3 regions of the Paraburkholderia sp. GAS82 genome follow, and region 3 is predicted to be linked to each of the others. Evidence: predicted binding sites of a transcription regulator. Region 3 holds the regulator's gene; each other region holds the start of a gene.

Region 1 (5,795 bases), on a different contig from region 3:
GGGCTCGTTGGCTCGCGCTCATCGGTGCACTTGCCGGCCTCGTGCCTGCGATCCCGCTGGTTGCTGGTTTCACGAACGGGTTGCCGTCAATGCAGTTCGTGGAGAACGTGAAGTGGCTGCCGTCGTTCGACATTGCGTGGCACCTGGGCGTAGACGGGATCTCGTTGTGGCTGATCGTATTGACTGCACTGACGACGGTCGTGATCGTGGTGGCGGGCTGGCAATCCATCACGGTGCGCAGCGCGCAATACTTCGGCTCGTTCCTCATGTTGTCGGGCTTCATGCAGGGCGTGTTCAGTTCGCTGGACGGCATGCTGTTCTTCATCTTCTTTGAAGCGACGCTGATTCCGCTGTACCTGCTGATCGGTACGTGGGGCAACAAGAACCGCTCGTACGCCGCGGTCAAGTTCTTCTTCTTCTCGCTGATCGGCTCGCTGATGATGCTGATCTCGATGCTCTATCTGTTCGCGCAGACCCACAGCTTCGACCTCGAAGTCTGGCGCAACGCGCATCTGGACTTCGTGCCGCAAGCGCTGATTTTCCTCGGCTTCCTCGCCGCCTTCTCGGTGAAGGTGCCCATGTGGCCGGTGCACACCTGGCTGCCTGACGTCCACCTCGACGGCCCAACCGGCGCCGCCGTGATGCTCGGCATGCTGAAGATCGGCGGCTACGGTCTGCTGCGCTTCGCGTTGCCGATCACCCCGCAAGCCAGCCACTTCTTCGCGCCGGCAATGATCACGCTGTCGCTGGTCGCCGTGATCTACTCGAGCCTGCTCGCGCTCGTGCAAACCGATATCCGCAAACTGCTCGCTTACTCGTCGATCGCCCACATGGGTCTCGTCACGCTGGGTCTGTTCATCTTCAATCCGCTCGGCCAGGAAGGCGCGATCATGCAAATGATCTCGTACGGCGTCGTGTCCGGCGCCATGCTGCTGTGCACGGGCATGTTGTACGACCGCACGCAAAGCGGCTCGATCGACGCCTACGGTGGCGTCGCCAACACCATGCCGAAGTTCGCTGTCTTCGTGATGCTGTTCTCGATGGCCAACGTCGGCTTGCCGGGCACGGCAGGTTTCGTCGGCGAGTTCATGGTGTTGATGGGCGCGATCGGCTTCAACTTCTGGATCGGCGCAATTGCTGCGCTGACGGTGATCCTGAGCGCCGCCTACACGCTGTGGATGTACAAGCGCGTGATCTTCGGCGCGATCGCCAATGCACGCGTCGCGAAGCTGACCGACCTCGGCAAGCGCGAGTTCGTCCTGCTCGGCGCAATGGCGGTACTGGTACTCGCGATCGGCATCTATCCGAAGCCGTTCACGGATGCAATCAACCCGACGTCGACCAGCCTGCTCGCGCAGACCAGTCGTCCGGCACAACCGGTCGAGTCCGCTGCTGTCGAGAACGCAGAGCATTTGCAAGCACGCGCTGCGGTAAACGCAACACACGCGCCGGGTTGAGTGCATTGATTGTGTAGCTGCGTCGTGCCGCTAACACGATACGACGCGCTACCTGAAGCGCGTGCGATCGCGCAGATGTGCGGTCGTTACTTGCTCGCGGTCCATAGCTGAAGCAGTTGTTTTATCTCTTGATGTACGGCAAGCGCCGATCATGTGCGCAGGATTGTGCGGCAACGTGTCACACACTTCACGCTCGCAACAGATCGTTGCAAAAATCGCTGTTTATAACGAGATAGCACGGCTTTACTATGCGACCGCTTACTAATGGAGAGCGGTCGGATGTTGTTCGTCACAGTCGTAAAGAGCAGGCAATCGATATGAAAGAAAAAACTCTACGGGGGGCGATGAGCACAGTCGCCATTGGCCTGGTTGCGCTGCTCTCGGGCTGTAGCAATCTCGATCTGCTGAATTCCAAGGGCAGTGTGGGAATCGCGGAGCGTAACCTGATCGCGACGTCGACATGGGCCATGCTCATCGTCGTGATTCCGGTCATTGCCATGACGCTGCTGTTCGCCTGGCGCTATCGCGCGTCGAACAAGAGCGCCGAATACCGACCCACCTGGTCGCATTCCACGGGCATCGAGATCGCGATCTGGACGATTCCGACGCTGATCATCCTGTTCCTCGGCGTACTGACGTGGAAGAGCACGCACGAGCTCGATCCGTACCGTCCGCTTGAATCGAGCGTGAAGCCGATCAACGTCGAAGTAGTCGCACTCGACTGGAAGTGGCTGTTCATCTACCCCGATCTGGGCATCGCGTCGGTCAACCAGCTCGCGCTTCCCGTGGGCACGCCGGTCAACTTCAATATCACGTCGGACTCGGTGATGAACTCGTTCTTCATCCCGCAACTCGGCGGCCAGATCTACGCAATGGCAGGCATGCAGACGAAGCTGCATCTGATCGCGGATGAGCCAGGCGACTACGCCGGCGAGTCGGCGAACTTCAGCGGCAAGGGCTTCTCGGACATGAAGTTCCGCGCGATCGCCTCGTCCCCGGAAGAATTCAACGCGTGGGTTGCCAAGGTGCGCGCATCGTCGGACCGCCTCGACATGAACCGCTACAACGTCGTGTCGCAGCCGGGCGAGAAAGCGCCGGTCACCTACTTCTCGTCGGTCGATCCAAAGCTCTTTCACAACATCATTGCCCGCTATAACAACGGCAACGTCATGGATATGAAAGACGATAGCAACTGCAAGGCCAAGGGGTAACGCATGTTCGGTAAATTAACCCTCGACTCGATTCCGTACCACGAGCCGATCATCATGTTCGCCGCGGCCCTGATGGGCATCGGCGCGGTTACGGTGCTCGGCGCCGTGACATATTTCGGCAAGTGGCGCTACCTGTGGACCGAGTGGCTCACGTCGGTCGACCACAAGAAACTCGGCGTGATGTACATCGTCGTGGCGATGATCATGCTGCTGCGCGGCTTCGCCGACGCAATCATGATGCGCACGCAACTGGCGATCGCGTATCACAACCCTGGCTATCTGCCGCCGCATCACTACGACCAGATCTTCTCCGCGCACGGCGTCATCATGATTTTCTTCATGGCGATGGTGTTCATGGTGGGTCTGATGAACCTGATCGTGCCGCTGCAGATCGGCGCACGCGATGTGGCGTACCCGTTCCTGAACTCGCTGTCGTTCTGGATGACGGCAGTCAGCGCCATCCTGATCAACATCTCGCTCGTGATCGGTGAATTTGCTCAGACGGGCTGGCTGGCATATCCGCCGCTGTCGGAACTGCAATTCAGCCCAGGCGTCGGCGTCGACTATTACATCTGGAGCTTGCAGCTCTCGGGTATCGGCACCTTGCTCACGGGTATCAACTTCTTCGTCACGATCGTCAAGATGCGCGCGCCGGGCATGACGTTCATGAAGATGCCGGTGTTCACGTGGACCGCGCTGTGCACGAACGTGCTGATCATGGCTGCGTTCCCGATTCTGACGGTTACCCTGGCGCTGCTCGGCCTCGACCGTTACCTCGGCATGCACTTCTTCACGAATGAAGGCGGCGGCAACGCCATGCTGTATCTGAACCTGATCTGGGCGTGGGGCCATCCGGAGGTCTACATCCTGATCCTGCCCGCGTTCGGTATCTTCTCCGAAGTCATTGCGACGTACGCGAAGAAGCCGCTGTTCGGCTACAAGACCATGGTCTACGCGACCTGCGCGATCATGGTGCTGTCGTTCCTCGTGTGGCTGCACCACTTCTTTACGATGGGTTCGGGCGCGGACGTGAATGCCTTCTTCGGCATCGCGACCATGATCATTGCGATTCCGACCGGCGTGAAGGTTTTCAACTGGCTGTTCACGATCTACAAGGGCCGCCTCGAGTTCTCGACGCCCGTATTGTGGACGCTCGGCTTTATGGTCACCTTCACGATCGGCGGTATGACCGGCGTGATGATGGCGATTCCGGGCGCGGACTTCGTGCTGCACAACAGCCTGTTCCTGATCGCTCACTTCCACAACGTGATCATCGGCGGCGTGCTGTTCGGTTATCTGGCTGGCTTCAACTACTGGTTCCCGAAGGCATTCGGCTTCAAGCTGAACCAGAAGCTCGGCAAGGCCTCGTTCTGGTTCTGGCAAATCGGTTTCTGGATCGCTTTCCTGCCGCTGTACGTGCTGGGCTTCATGGGCATGACGCGCCGTCTGAATCACTACGACAACCCGCAATGGCATCCGTGGCTGCTGCTGGCCGAAGTGGGTGCTGTGCTGATCGCAATCGGTATCGGCCTGCAACTGCTGCAGATCTTCGTCAGCATTCGCGACCGCAACCTGCCGCAGAACCGCGACGTTTCCGGCGATCCGTGGGATGGCCGTACGCTGGAATGGTCGACCACGTCGCCGCCGCCGGTCTACAACTTCGCTATCGTGCCGACGGTGCATGAGCTGGATGCGTTCACCGACATGAAGCAACGCGCGAAGACCGACAAGACCAAGCCGGTGTACCGCGACATTCACATGCCGTCGAACACGAGCGCAGGTTTCTTCATTGCCGCGTTCAGCCTGGTGCTCGGCTTCGCCGCAATCTGGCACATCTGGTGGCTGGCGATCATTGGCCTGGTGGGCGCGATCGGCACGGTGATCGGTCGCAGCTTCAGTAATGACAACGGCTACTACATCCCTGCCAGCACGGTTCAGGCGATCGAAGAACGTCGTAGTGGCGCTGGCGAAGCGCTCGAACTGGCAGAGGTGGATTAATGTTGACGAAGACTCATCTGGCGCACGAGGTCCACGACGCGGACCACGTGCCATCGCAATCGGTGTTCGGTTTCTGGCTGTATCTGATGACCGACTGCATCATCTTTGCCTCGCTGTTCGCCGTGTTTGCGGTGATGAGCCACCAGTTTGCCGGTGGCCCGAGTGGCAAGGATCTGTTTGAAATTCCCGGCGTTGCACTGGAAACGGCCGCGCTGCTGCTGAGCTCGATTACCTACGGCTTCGCGATGATCGGCGCACACCAGGGCAAGAAGGGTGTGCTGCTCGGCTGGCTCGCGGTGACGTTCCTGCTCGGTGCATCGTTCCTCGTGCTTGAACTGCGCGAGTTCTCGCACCTGATCGCGATGGGCGCAGGTCCGGACCGTAGCGCGTTCTGGTCGTCGTTCTTCACGCTGGTCGGCACGCACGGTTTGCACGTGACCTGTGGCCTGCTGTGGATGATCGTCCTGAGCGTGCAGGTGATCCGCAGTCCTGAACTGACCGAGCGCGAACTGACGCGCCTGACGTGCCTGAGCCTCTTCTGGCACTTCCTGGACATCGTCTGGATCGGTGTCTTTACCTTTGTCTACCTTACGAGTGTGATTTAAATGGACCACGCCCATACCGCTCACTCGGGTGAAAGCCATGGCAGTTTCGGCAGCTATACGGCCGGCTTCATCCTGTCCGTCCTGCTGACCGCTGCGGCGTTCGGCATCATCATGACCGGTTCGTTGACCGGCCATAGCGCAGTGCTGGCAATCGCCGGACTGGCGTTCGTGCAGATCATCGTGCACCTGGTGTTCTTCCTGCATATGAACACTTCGTCGTCACAGCGCTGGAACGTGATGGCGTTTGGTTTTACGGTGCTGACCGCCGTCATTCTGATTGTCGGTTCGTTGTGGATCATGCATAACGTCAGCATGAACATGATGTCGCGCTAAGCACACACCGCACGTTGTACAGATAGAACGGCCCCTGCAATAGGGGCCGTTTTGCATTCGGTCACCTCCGACGCGAAGCCTTAGGCGCCGGCGCGGTCGTCTCGCGAATCACCAGTTCCGAGAGCGGCACCTTGTATGCATCGCGTTTGGCTTTGACACCTTCGATACGATCGATCGTCAACGCGACCGCA
Region 2 (5,795 bases), on a different contig from region 3:
CCCGATGAGCAACGTGGCGCCTGGCTGGAAGCTGCGCGTGCTGCTCGCCCAGGCGCTGTTCTCGAAGCCGGACGTGTTGCTGCTGGATGAGCCGACCAACAACCTGGACATCAACTCGATCCGTTGGCTGGAAGACGTGCTCAACCAGTACAACTCGACGATGATCATCATCTCGCACGATCGACACTTCCTGAACCAGGTCTGCACTCACATGGCAGACATGGACTACGGCACGCTGAAGGTTTATCCGGGCAATTACGACGACTACATGCTGGCCAGCACGCAGGCTCGCGAGCGTCAGCAGAATGCCAATGCGAAGGCGAAGGAACGTGTCGCCGATCTGCAGGACTTCGTACGCCGCTTCTCGGCCAACAAGTCGAAGGCCCGCCAGGCCACCAGCCGTCTGAAGATGATCGACAAGATCAAGATCGAGGAATTCAAGCCCTCGTCGCGGCAGAACCCGTTTATCCGCTTCGAATACGAGAAGAAGCTGCACAACATCGCCGTGGTGGCCGACAGCATCACGAAGAAGTACGAACGCACGATTTTCAGCAACTTCAGCATCAGCGTGCAGCCGGGCGAGCGCATTGCCATCATCGGCCAGAACGGCGCCGGCAAGACCACGCTGCTGCGTTCACTGCAGGGTGGCATCAAGACTGAGCACGGTACGGTTAAGTGGGCCGAAAACGCGAATGTCGGTTACATGCCGCAGGACACGTACGAAGAGTTTCCGGACGACATCACGCTGATGGACTGGATCGACGGCTACCGCCAGGAAGGCGACGACGAGCAGATGGTGCGCGGCACGCTGGGCCGGCTGCTGTTCAATGCGGACGACATCCGCAAGTCGGTGAAGGTGCTTTCGGGTGGCGAGAAGGGCCGCATGATCTGGGGCAAGCTGATGCTGGGCCGCCACAACGTGCTGCTGATGGACGAGCCGACCAACCACATGGACATGGAGTCGATCGAATCGTTGCAGATCGCGCTCGACAAATACGATGGCACGCTGATTTTCGTGTCGCACGACCGTGAGTTTGTGAGCGGGCTGGCGAACCGGATTATCGAAGTGCGCACGGATGGCACGCTGTACGACTTCGGCGGCAATTACGAGGATTTCCTGGCTAGCCAGGGCGTGCAGTAAGCAAGAGGCGCTTGCCGCTTCATGATGTAACTCGCGTTGTAGCCATCCTGATCTGATGATGGTTACAACGCGATTCCCGCAGTAACGCGATTCGATCGCGCCTCAATCTCCCCCAGTTTTCCATTCTTCTATCTCCCCACGAATGCCCGGTAGCTTGCCGGCAATCGCGTCGTTGCTCGCTGTTTTACCCGCTCGGTCCCGCGTGCCGTCCCCGCCTCCACAAAAAATGACATCCGCTCTGCGTTTTCCTTGGCGGAGATCAAATTTCGCCTGAGCTTTCACTCGTAGAATCCGGCGGCGTACGCATTTAACTGCGTGGGTTGCGTGTTGCGAAGATGCAGCGGATTTCAGGGGTGGTTCAATGAAAAGCAGGCAAATATGATGAACAAGGGAGTCCTTAACAACAGGGTATGGATACCCCTGGGGGGCGCGTTGGCTGCATGCCTTTCCGGTTGCAGCAAGCTCGATGTGCTCGATCCGAAAGGCAGCATTGGCGCGGCGGAAAAATCGCTGATCGGCACAGCGACCTACACGATGCTGATTGTCGTGGTGCCGGTCATTCTGATGACCCTCTGGTTCGCCTGGCGCTACCGGGCCAGCAACCGCGGCGCGACCTACGCGCCGAAATGGGCGCATTCCACGGCGATCGAAGTGGTGATCTGGACGGTGCCGTCCATCATCATTCTGTGTCTTGGGGTGCTGACGTGGAAGACCACGCACGAGCTCGATCCCTACAAGCCCATCGAATCGGCGGTGAAACCGATCAACGTCGAGGTCGTGGCGCTCGACTGGAAGTGGCTTTTCATCTATCCGGATCTCGGCATTGCATCGGTCAATCAACTGGCCTTCCCGGTGGGTACGCCCGTTAATTTCCTGATCACGTCGGACTCGGTCATGAACTCGTTCTTCATTCCGCGTCTGGGCAGCCAGATCTACGCCATGGCGGGCATGCAGACCCAGTTGCATCTCGTCGCTGATGAAGCGGGCGACTATGCCGGCGTGTCGGCCAACTTCAGCGGCAAGGGCTTCTCCGACATGAAGTTCCGGGCACTCGCCACCAATCCCGAGCAGTTCAACGCGTGGGTGGAGAAGGTCAAGGCGTCGTCCGGCCGGCTCGACATGAACGAATACAACACCGTGGCGCAGCCCAGCGAGAAGGCGCCCGTGCGCTACTTCTCATCGGTCGATCCGAAGCTGTTCCACAACATCATTGCGAAGTACAACAACGGCAACGTTCTCGATCTGCAGAACAGCAATTGCAGTACGAAGGGGTAACACATGTTCGGAAAACTGACACTATCGGCGATTCCGTTCGATCAGCCCATCATCATGGGCGCGGGCGCCCTGATGGCGGTCCTCGTCCTTGCCACGCTCGGCGCGTTGACGTGGTTCGGCAAATGGAAATGGCTGTGGAGCGAATGGCTCACCAGCGTCGATCACAAGCGGATCGGCGTCATGTATATCGTGGTTGCGGTATTGATGCTGCTGCGCGGCTTTGCGGACGCGGTCATGATGCGCCTGCAACTGGCGCTCGCCTATCACTCGCCGGGCTATCTGCCGCCGCATCACTACGACCAGATCTTCACGGCGCACGGCGTCATCATGATCTTCTTCATGGCGATGGCGTTGATGGTGGGTCTGTTCAACCTGATCGTGCCGCTGCAGATCGGAGCGCGTGACGTCGCGTTCCCGTTCCTGAACTCGCTCAGCTTCTGGATGACCGCGATCAGCGCGATTCTGATCAACCTGTCGCTCGTTATCGGTGAGTTTGCGCAGGTTGGCTGGCTCGCGTATCCGCCGCTTTCCGAACTGCAGTTCAGTCCGGGTGTGGGGGTGGACTACTACATCTGGAGTCTGCAACTGTCGGGCGTGGGCACGTTGATCACGGGTATCAACTTCTTTGTCACCATCATCCGGATGCGCGCACCGGGCATGTCGCTGATGAAGATGCCGGTGTTCACGTGGACCGCGTTGTGCTCGAACGTGCTGATCATGGCGACGTTCCCGATCCTGACCATTGCGCTCGCGCTGCTCGGTCTGGACCGTTACCTCGGCATGCACTTCTTCACGAATGATGGCGGCGGCAACGCGATGATGTATCTGAACCTGATCTGGGCCTGGGGTCACCCCGAGGTCTACATTCTGGTTCTGCCGGCCTTCGGCATCTATTCGGAAGTCATCGCGACCTTTGCGAAGAAGCCGCTGTTCGGCTACCGGACGATGGTTTACGCCTCGTGTGTGATCACGGTACTGGCGTTCCTCGTCTGGCTGCATCACTTCTTTACGATGGGCTCGGGTGCGGATGTCAATGCGTTCTTCGGCATTATGACCATGGTCATTGCCATCCCGACCGGCGTGAAGGTGTTCAACTGGCTGTTCACGATCTACCGTGGACGCCTCGAATTCACCGCCCCGGTGCTGTGGACGATCGGCTTCATGATTACGTTCACGATCGGCGGCATGACCGGCGTGATGATGGCCATCCCCGGGGCGGACTTTGTCCTGCACAACAGCCTGTTCCTGATCGCCCACTTCCATAACGCCATCATCGGCGGTGTGGTGTTCGGTTATCTGGCCGGTGTTCACTACTGGTTCCCGAAGGTGTTCGGCATCAAGCTGAACGAAAAACTCGGCAAGGCCGCGTTCTGGCTGTGGTTTGTCGGTTTCTACGTATCGTTCATGCCGCTCTATGTGCTCGGCTTCATGGGCATGACGCGACGTCTGAACCACTACGACAACCCGGCGTGGCATCCGTGGTTGATCGCCGCGGCTTGCGGTGTGGTGTTTATCGCGCTGGGTGTGGTTTGCCAGGTTCTGCAGGTGATCGTCAGCGTGCGCAACCGCAAGCTGCCCGAATACCGCGATGCGACGGGCGATCCGTGGGATGGCCGAACGCTCGAATGGGCCACGGCGTCGCCGCCGCCCGTCTACAACTTTGCGACGATCCCGGTGGTGCATGAACTCGATGCCTTCACGCATATGAAGGAAACCGGGCAGGGCCTCGGCAAGGTGGCGGTATACCGCGACATTCATATGCCGTCGAATACGAGCGCAGGCCTCTTTATTGGCATCTTCAGCCTGTTGCTGGGCTTCGCCGGAGTCTGGCATATCACGTGGCTCGCGGTGGCCGCGCTGGTCGCCATCATGGCGACGGTGATCGGGCGCAGCTTCGGCGATAACGACGGCTACATGATCCCCGCCGAGACGGTCCGGAGGATCGAAGAGCAGGGCGGCGGGGCAGGCGAAACGAAGCATGACGAGCGGCTTGCGGCTGCGGAGGTCAACTGATGTCACATACAACTCATCTTGCCGCACCTGGCGAGCTGGAAAGCGAGCACGCGCCGTCCCATTCGGTATTCGGGTTCTGGCTCTATCTGATGACCGACTGCGTGCTGTTCGCCTCGCTGTTCGCAGTGTTTGCCGTGATGGCGCAGCAGTTCGCAGGCGGTCCCACCGGAAAGGATCTGTTCGATATCCCGGGCGTCGCGCTGGAGACGGCGGTGCTTTTGCTGAGCAGTATCACCTACGGCTTCGCCATGCTCGGTGCGCACAAGCGCAAGTCGGGTGTCGTGCTCGGGTGGCTCGCGATCACCTTTGTGCTGGGTCTGGCGTTTCTCTGGTTCGAAGTGCAGGAGTTCTCGCACCTGATCGCTGAAGGCGCCGGGCCGAGCCGCAGCGCGTTCCTCTCGTCTTTTTTCACGCTGGTAGGCACGCACGGCTTGCACGTCACGGTGGGCCTCATCTGGATGGTGGTGCTGGCCGTGCAGATCGTCCTCAAGCCTGAGATGTCGGAGCGCGAGATTACGCGTCTCGCGTGCCTGAGTCTCTTTTGGCACTTTCTCGACATCGTGTGGATCTGCGTGTTTTCGTTTGTTTATCTTGGGAGCGTGCTCTAAATGGCTCATACCCGATCGCTTCATGAAGAAGAATCGCACGGCAGCGTATCCGGCTACGTCGCAGGTTTCGTGCTGGCGGTGCTGCTGACGGCCGCGTCGTTTGGTCTCGTCGTGCACGGCGTTCTCCCGCCGCAGATAGCAATGATCGCGCTAGCCGTATTGGCTTTGGTGCAGATCGTGGTTCATCTGGTGTTTTTCCTGCACCTGAATACGTCGTCCGGGCAACGTTGGAATGTGATGGCGTTTTGCTACACCGCGGTGGCCGCGATCATTCTGATCGGCGGCACGATGTGGGTGATGCATAACGTCAGCATGAACATGATGTCGCGGTAATTGCGCGCAGCGTTCCCCTGGAGACCTCATGCACCCATCTCATTCGTTTGCGCCGCTGATGATCCGCGGCCGCACGCTGTTACCGATCGTGCAGGGCGGCATGGGCGTTGGCGTATCCGCGCACCGGCTAGCCGGCAGCGTGGCGCGCGAGGGCGCGCTCGGCACAATCGCCAGTATCGATCTGCGTCACCATCACGCGGATCTGGTCGAGGAGTGCCGCGTCAATCCGAACCGCGCCACACTCGAGGCCGCCAACCTCACGGCGCTGGCGCGTGAGATCGGCGCAGCCCGTGCCTTGAGCGAAGGGCGCGGCATGATTGCCGTCAACGTGATGAAGGCGGTCAATGCGCACGCGGATTATGTGCGGGTGGCCTGCGAAAGCGGCGCGGATGCGATCGTCATGGGTGCCGGTCTGCCGCTCGACT
Region 3 (5,795 bases):
AGCCTATTGGTCTCGGTTTGTGGGACTGCGAAAGCGTCGGAAGCTTCATGCGTCGCCTCGCGTTCCAGCACTGCGTACCTTATGTGAAATTAAAATCGTACCTTTCCGAAATTTATCCGAGTCGTCGCGGATTGCGCAATCGATATAACAGTCCGGGCAAAGAGGCAGAATCGCTCACTTTAGCGACGGGCTGCGACGGTCTTCATAAATGCGCACTACTACCATTTCGAAATAACTTCGCTTTAATGATCGGAGGGATAGATGGCGCCGGGCGTTATTGCCCTGTGTGTGTTGAGGAATCTCCATTTCCAGATGCGTGGGGCCGGGTGCTGTGGGACATTTCCATAGTGGACGCATGTCCATTCCATGAGATCGACTTAATGTCTTGCTCGTGTCTCATCCCGATGCAGTACGGGTCCGCAAAGGCACCGAATCTATTTGGTGTATGTCCATGCTGTGGATCGGTGTCGTATGGCTGTTCCGAACACCCTGCAAGACGGGCAACCGGGAACAAACTTATAATCGCCTCGCAGATGGCCGATCTGATTGCGGCGATATCGGATGGCAAGGAGTTTGATCGTGGCGTCGCTGCTGAGGCGGTCTTGTGCCACCTCGTTGATGAGTTCGGCAGCGTAATGGAGGCATCCCGATTTTTTAGAATGGATGTGGGTCACTTGTATACGCTTGGCGGCCGATCAAGGGTCCCCATCGATTTGCTGATGACGATATGCTTGACAACTGGCGCGAATCTCGTACGTCTGCTTGACGGGAAAATCGAGCGGGCTTACCAGCCGTCCGATGCTATCCCCCGGGCGCGCCGCAGGACGATCCGCGATGCTGAGCTCGCTCTAGCGTTTCAACAGGCGGCTGGTGAGATGCCTGGAATGTCGTTACATGAACTCGCGCAATCGGTGCGCGTCGCTCCAAGGAGGATGGAAGTAATACTCCCGGAACTAGTAGCCACCATAAGAAGAAAGGACGAAATTGAAAGGGCCAAGAGGCGTCGCGCGCGTAGGCAACGGCTCGTGCAAAGGCTGCATGAGATCAAGAGAGAAGTTGAGGCGACGGGCGGCCGGCTTACAGAGTGCGTTGCTCGCTCGGAGACAGGGGCAGGGTTCTGGCCCGGCACGGAAAGCAGTCGCATACTGAAACTGGTAATACGAGGTAAGCTTTAGTTGGGGGCAGCTCATACTCGTCCCGAGACACCCCGCACGTTTTCTGCTCGCCTCCATATTCGCTTTGGGTGGGGAAAATAAAGCATAAGTCGGCCAGTATTTGCAATAAAGCATAAGGCTGTTTTGACGATCAACTTACGCTTTGTTTGTCACCCGCGCACACACCGAAACCCCGCATACACATACTGATAATGCGCTTGAAACCAGTTTCGAAACGCGGGTCTCAACATGCATTGCGCGGTGCGTGGCGAACCACCCTTCAATACGTAATGCTGCCCATCGAAGAAATTCGCTGAGTATCCCAGGTAGAACGGAAACGGCTCGAACCCCGGCAACGCATCGAACAACGTCGAGGTCCATTCCCAGCCGTTGCCGAACTGACCTTCCACCCCGAATGCGCTGATGTTGTCGGGATGCGCATCCACGGCCTGCGGATCCCAGCTGCGAAAATCGAAGTTGCCTGATGCTGCGTGCGGGGCGCCGTGCGCGGCGCGCTGCCACTGCGCTTCGGTTGGCAATGCTTTGCCGGCCCAGCGGGCGTACGCACTGGCTTCCGCGTGGCTGACGTAGACCGGCCAGTCGAGCGGCAAGGGGATCTCTTCGAACATGGTGCGCAGCATCCACTCGCCGTCACCGTCGCGTTGCGACCAGCCGGCGGGGTGGCTGATGCCCTCGCTCTCCTTCCAGACCCAGTCCTTGTCTTTCCACCAGGCCCGCTGGTGGTATCCACCGGCAAGCAGGAACTCGCGGAAGGCGCCGTTCGTCACCATGTAGCGGTCAATCTCGAAGGTGGGCACGTCGACGCGCAGTTCTCCGAACTCGTTGTCCCAGCCGAAGCGGCCGCTGTCGCGCGGCATGCCGAGCAGCGTCGAACCAGCCGGCACCTGGACCATGGCCGCTTCTTCCGGCCCGAAGGTGCGACGCTCGGAACTCGTCGCCGCCTGGCCGTCTTCGCGGCCAGGTGCGCCTACCTTCCACGCAAGCGGCAACTGATGCAGCATGTAGGCGAGCGTCTCGGCATGCATCAGACGGTGCTCGATGGCCACGTTCAGCAACTGCGCGGCCGTGGCATCCTGGGCGTCATCCGCCTCGGGGTCGCCGTCGATGTTCAAGGCCGCCAGTTCACGGTCGATCTGTTCGCGTGCCTGCTGGCCGTAGCCGTGCACGGCCTCCAGCGACGGCCAGTCGTCGGGCACGTCGGTCGGCAGGCCGCCGTCGACCGGGTCGATGCCGAAGGCAAACAACTGGTCGAGCGAAGCATTGAAAGCGGGCAACGTGCACAGACGCTGATCGAACAGATTCCGGTCGAACGCCTCGAGATGGCCGATGTAGAACACGACCCGGTGACGCTCGCGGATCGGCCGTTCGTACAGGTACTCGGGTTTGACGATGGAGAAGAGGGCGTCTGTGATCTGACGCGCGTCGATCAGGCGCTGGACTAGCGGATGATGCGGGGTGGGGTCACGATTCATGTCGCCGGGTCTCCTGGATGGGGGACAGTTTGAAGACTGTACCGCAGTCGCAGGAGACGTGCCAAGGCGGAGCCACAGGGGAGGCGGATGGTGGTGGAACTGAAGCGTCCGGGGACAGGCGCGGCGCGCGGGGCCGCGCCGTGTGACGCCTCACGGCTTACACGTGCCGCAGTCCGTCCAGATCGACGATACGGATGAACTTGCCTTGCGTGTCGATCAGGCCGCGCTTTTGAAATCTTGACAGGGTGCGGCTCACGGTTTCCAGCGTGGTGCCGAGATAGCTGCCCATGTCCTCGCGCGTCATGCGCAGGTTGAATTCCGCGGACGAATATCCGCGTTTTGCGTTGCGTTCCGATACATCGAGCAGGAACGCGGCAACCCGTTCGTCGGCGGACAGCGAGCCGAGCACCATCATTTGCGCGGCCTCGCGGACGATCTGCTCGCCCATCAGCTTGTGCAGACGCTCCTGCATGGAGCCGATGTCGCGGCACAGACGCTTGAGCTTGACGTACGGAATGATGCAGACGGTGCTGTCTTCCAGCGCGGTTGCGCTGCAGGCGTGCCGGTCTTCGCTGATGCCGTCGAAGCCGAGTGCCTCGCCGGCAAGGCGCAAGCCCGTGACCTGCTCGCGGCCGTCGCGATAAGCCAGGGTGGTTTTCAGCGAGCCGGAGCGCACCGCATACAGATTGCCGAACGCGTCGCCGGAGCGGTATAGCGTCTCGCCGCGCTGGACCGGGCGCGCGCTGCAGATGAGCGCTTCGAGCTTCGGCAGTTCGTCCGGGGAGAGACCTTGCGGCATGCAGAGCGGCCGCATCGCGCAGTTCGAGCAGCGCGCGATGCTGCGGGGTACCGGCAGGCTGGTGGAGGGGCGGCGGCGACGGGCTGGAGGCCGAACTACGGCGGTGGGCGTAAGCATGGTGTACGACCGTTTGTAAGGGAATTAATCCATTGTCCCACCGTGGTTATCCACCGTTTCGCGGCAAAATGACGCGTCAAGCCGATGCGGCGTCGTGCTCCTGTCCTGCCGCCGAAGGCACCAGCAGCACAGGTAGCGCAGCCTGACGCACGCAGCGTTCGGCAACGCTGCCGAGGAACAGCCGCTGGACGCCCCGGCGCCCGTGCGTGCCCATGACGAGCAGATCGGCGTTGAACGCGGCGGCGGCCTTCAGCACCACGGTGGCGACATCGTCGACCGCCGTGGCCTCGGCGACCGCCACCTCGCCGGAAACGCCTTTTTCGCGCATCGCCTGGGTAAATTCTGCGCCCAGTTCCTTGCCCTGTTCGATCAGCCGGTTACGCAGGATAGACGGGTCATAGCCGGGCGCCTCGAAATACATTGGCGTGTTTTCGACGACGTAGAACGGCTGGAGTACCGCGCCCATGGAACCCGCCAGGTTCAGCGCAGATTCAAATGCGCGGCGCGAGGTATTGCTGCCGTCGACCGCTACGAGGATACGTTTGTACATGTTGGACTCCGCGTGGAAAGGGTTCGGGACCGGCTGCGCCTGTTGCCGCCTGATTGCCGGTTTCAGCTTAGATCATGTGCGGGATTGTGTTTTTTTGTCGGGATGTAAATCAAACACTTGGCAAATTTCCGCAGGTAGGGTCATATAGGCGGAACGCCGTCCGGTGAGCCTTTGCGGCGGGCGTGCAGTCCACCTAACCAATCTTTGAGCAGGCAATCCACCCTGTTTGCCTTACAATTGTGGCCTATTCTGACAAGCTGAAACCTTCATCGATGATGAACGAGCGCAAATCGACGGGCCTGCCCGACAAGATCTACGGCGACATCCTCAATCGCATACTCGAAGGCGAGTACAAGGAAGGCGAGCGGCTGCCCACCGAACACGCGCTGGCCGAGCGCTTCGAGACCTCGCGGCCCACGGTACGCGAGGCGCTGGCCCGTCTGCGTGCCGACGGCATCATCGTGACGCGGCACGGCTCCGGCACTACGGTCGCGCGTCGCCCCGATCCAGACGTGCGCCGCTTTGCGCCGCTCGAAACCCTCTCCGATATCCGTCGCTGCTACGAATTTCGCATTGTCACAGAGGGCGGTGCCGCCGAACTCGCCGCGGAAAAAGCCGAAGTGGACGACATCGACGCGATACAGTTCGCGTGGGACGAGCTGGAGCGCATCGTCGAAACCCAGGGGATCGGCGCGAAGGACGACTTCTCGTTTCACCTGGCGGTTGCGCGGGCGTCGAAGAATCCATTCTTCATTACCGTGATGTCCTTTATCGAAGAGCAGATCGTGTTCAGCATGAACCTGTCGCGCAACCTGTCGCTGGTGAAGACGGTCGAGCGGCAGCGGCTGGTGCAGGCCGAGCATCTCGCGGTGCTCGAAGCAATCCGCCGCAAGGACGGCCCCGGGGCCGGCCGGGCGATGCGCGCGCACCTCGAAAATGCGCTCGAGCGGATGTTCGGTTCCTGAGTTATCCCAGTCTCTGCGGGCCGCGTCGAACGCGGCCCGTTTTTTTTGAACGGTCCGGCCTCGTGTCTGGCTCCCTCATGCTCCTTTACGCGCTACGCCGCGTCGTGCCGAAGTGAATCTTCCCCGCCCCCTGCCTTTCCGTGACGCGCTGCTGGCAATGCTCGGCATCGCCCTCGTCAACATGCTGGTCGCCCTCGACCAGACCGTGGTCAGCACCGCGCTGCCGTCGATCGTCTCCGAGTTGCGCGGTTTCGAGTTTTACGCGTGGATCGCGAGTGCCTACCTGCTGGCGTCCGTGGTGACGGTGCCGGTGTTCGGGCGCCTTGGCGACTATTTCGGCCGCAAGCGCTTTGTGATCGCAGCGGTGATCGTCTTCACGGTCGCCTCGCTTCTGTGCGGCGTGGCGCCCACCATGCCGTTCCTCGTGGTGGCGCGCGGCCTGCAAGGCGTAGGCGGCGGGATGATGGTCGGCACCGCGTTCGCCTCGATTCCCGATCTGTTCCCCGACGCCCGCGCGCGGGTGCGCTGGCAGGTCATCATGGCGGCGGCTTACGGCATCGGCACGGCGGCGGGGCCCTCGCTCGGCGGCTGGCTGAGCCAGCAGTTCGGCTGGCGTTCTACCTTCCTCGTCAATCTGCCGGTCGGCGCGCTTGCGCTGTATTTCATCTGGGCGCATCTGCCGAATTACCGGCGTGCCGTGACCGGCGAGGTGCGTAT

The links. The regulator FNR, encoded in region 3, switches genes on or off when oxygen is low (the NO sensors DNR and NnrR bind a similar motif). The targets are predictions, from matches to a motif close to TTGATNNNNATCAA.
Region 1: the regulator FNR is predicted to act here: its motif matches at 1,586-1,599, upstream of cyoA (ubiquinol oxidase subunit II).
Region 2: the regulator FNR is predicted to act here: its motif matches at 1,391-1,404, upstream of cyoA (ubiquinol oxidase subunit II).

Annotation. Positions count from the first base shown of each region.
Region 1 is NZ_JBNDLX010000020.1:772-6,566, forward strand. Features, by position in the region: gene P3T17_RS37050 (complex I subunit 4 family protein) at 1-1,457, shown strand, start outside; gene cyoA (ubiquinol oxidase subunit II) at 1,775-2,668, shown strand; gene cyoB (cytochrome o ubiquinol oxidase subunit I) at 2,672-4,666, shown strand; gene cyoC (cytochrome o ubiquinol oxidase subunit III) at 4,666-5,271, shown strand; gene cyoD (cytochrome o ubiquinol oxidase subunit IV) at 5,272-5,604, shown strand; gene P3T17_RS37075 (LacI family DNA-binding transcriptional regulator) at 5,666-5,795, opposite strand, start outside.
Region 2 is NZ_JBNDLX010000001.1:849,061-854,855, forward strand. Features, by position in the region: gene P3T17_RS03740 (ABC-F family ATPase) at 1-1,141, shown strand, start outside; gene cyoA (ubiquinol oxidase subunit II) at 1,523-2,416, shown strand; gene cyoB (cytochrome o ubiquinol oxidase subunit I) at 2,420-4,429, shown strand; gene cyoC (cytochrome o ubiquinol oxidase subunit III) at 4,429-5,037, shown strand; gene cyoD (cytochrome o ubiquinol oxidase subunit IV) at 5,038-5,370, shown strand; gene P3T17_RS03765 (NAD(P)H-dependent flavin oxidoreductase) at 5,399-5,795, shown strand, end outside.
Region 3 is NZ_JBNDLX010000007.1:438,272-444,066, reverse strand. Features, by position in the region: partial or broken gene P3T17_RS23820 (TniQ family protein) at 1-368, shown strand, start outside; gene P3T17_RS23815 (hypothetical protein) at 534-1,175, shown strand; gene P3T17_RS23810 (SUMF1/EgtB/PvdO family nonheme iron enzyme) at 1,325-2,647, opposite strand; gene fnr (fumarate/nitrate reduction transcriptional regulator Fnr) at 2,805-3,563, opposite strand; gene P3T17_RS23800 (universal stress protein) at 3,640-4,113, opposite strand; gene P3T17_RS23795 (FadR/GntR family transcriptional regulator) at 4,389-5,078, shown strand; gene P3T17_RS23790 (MFS transporter) at 5,236-5,795, shown strand, end outside.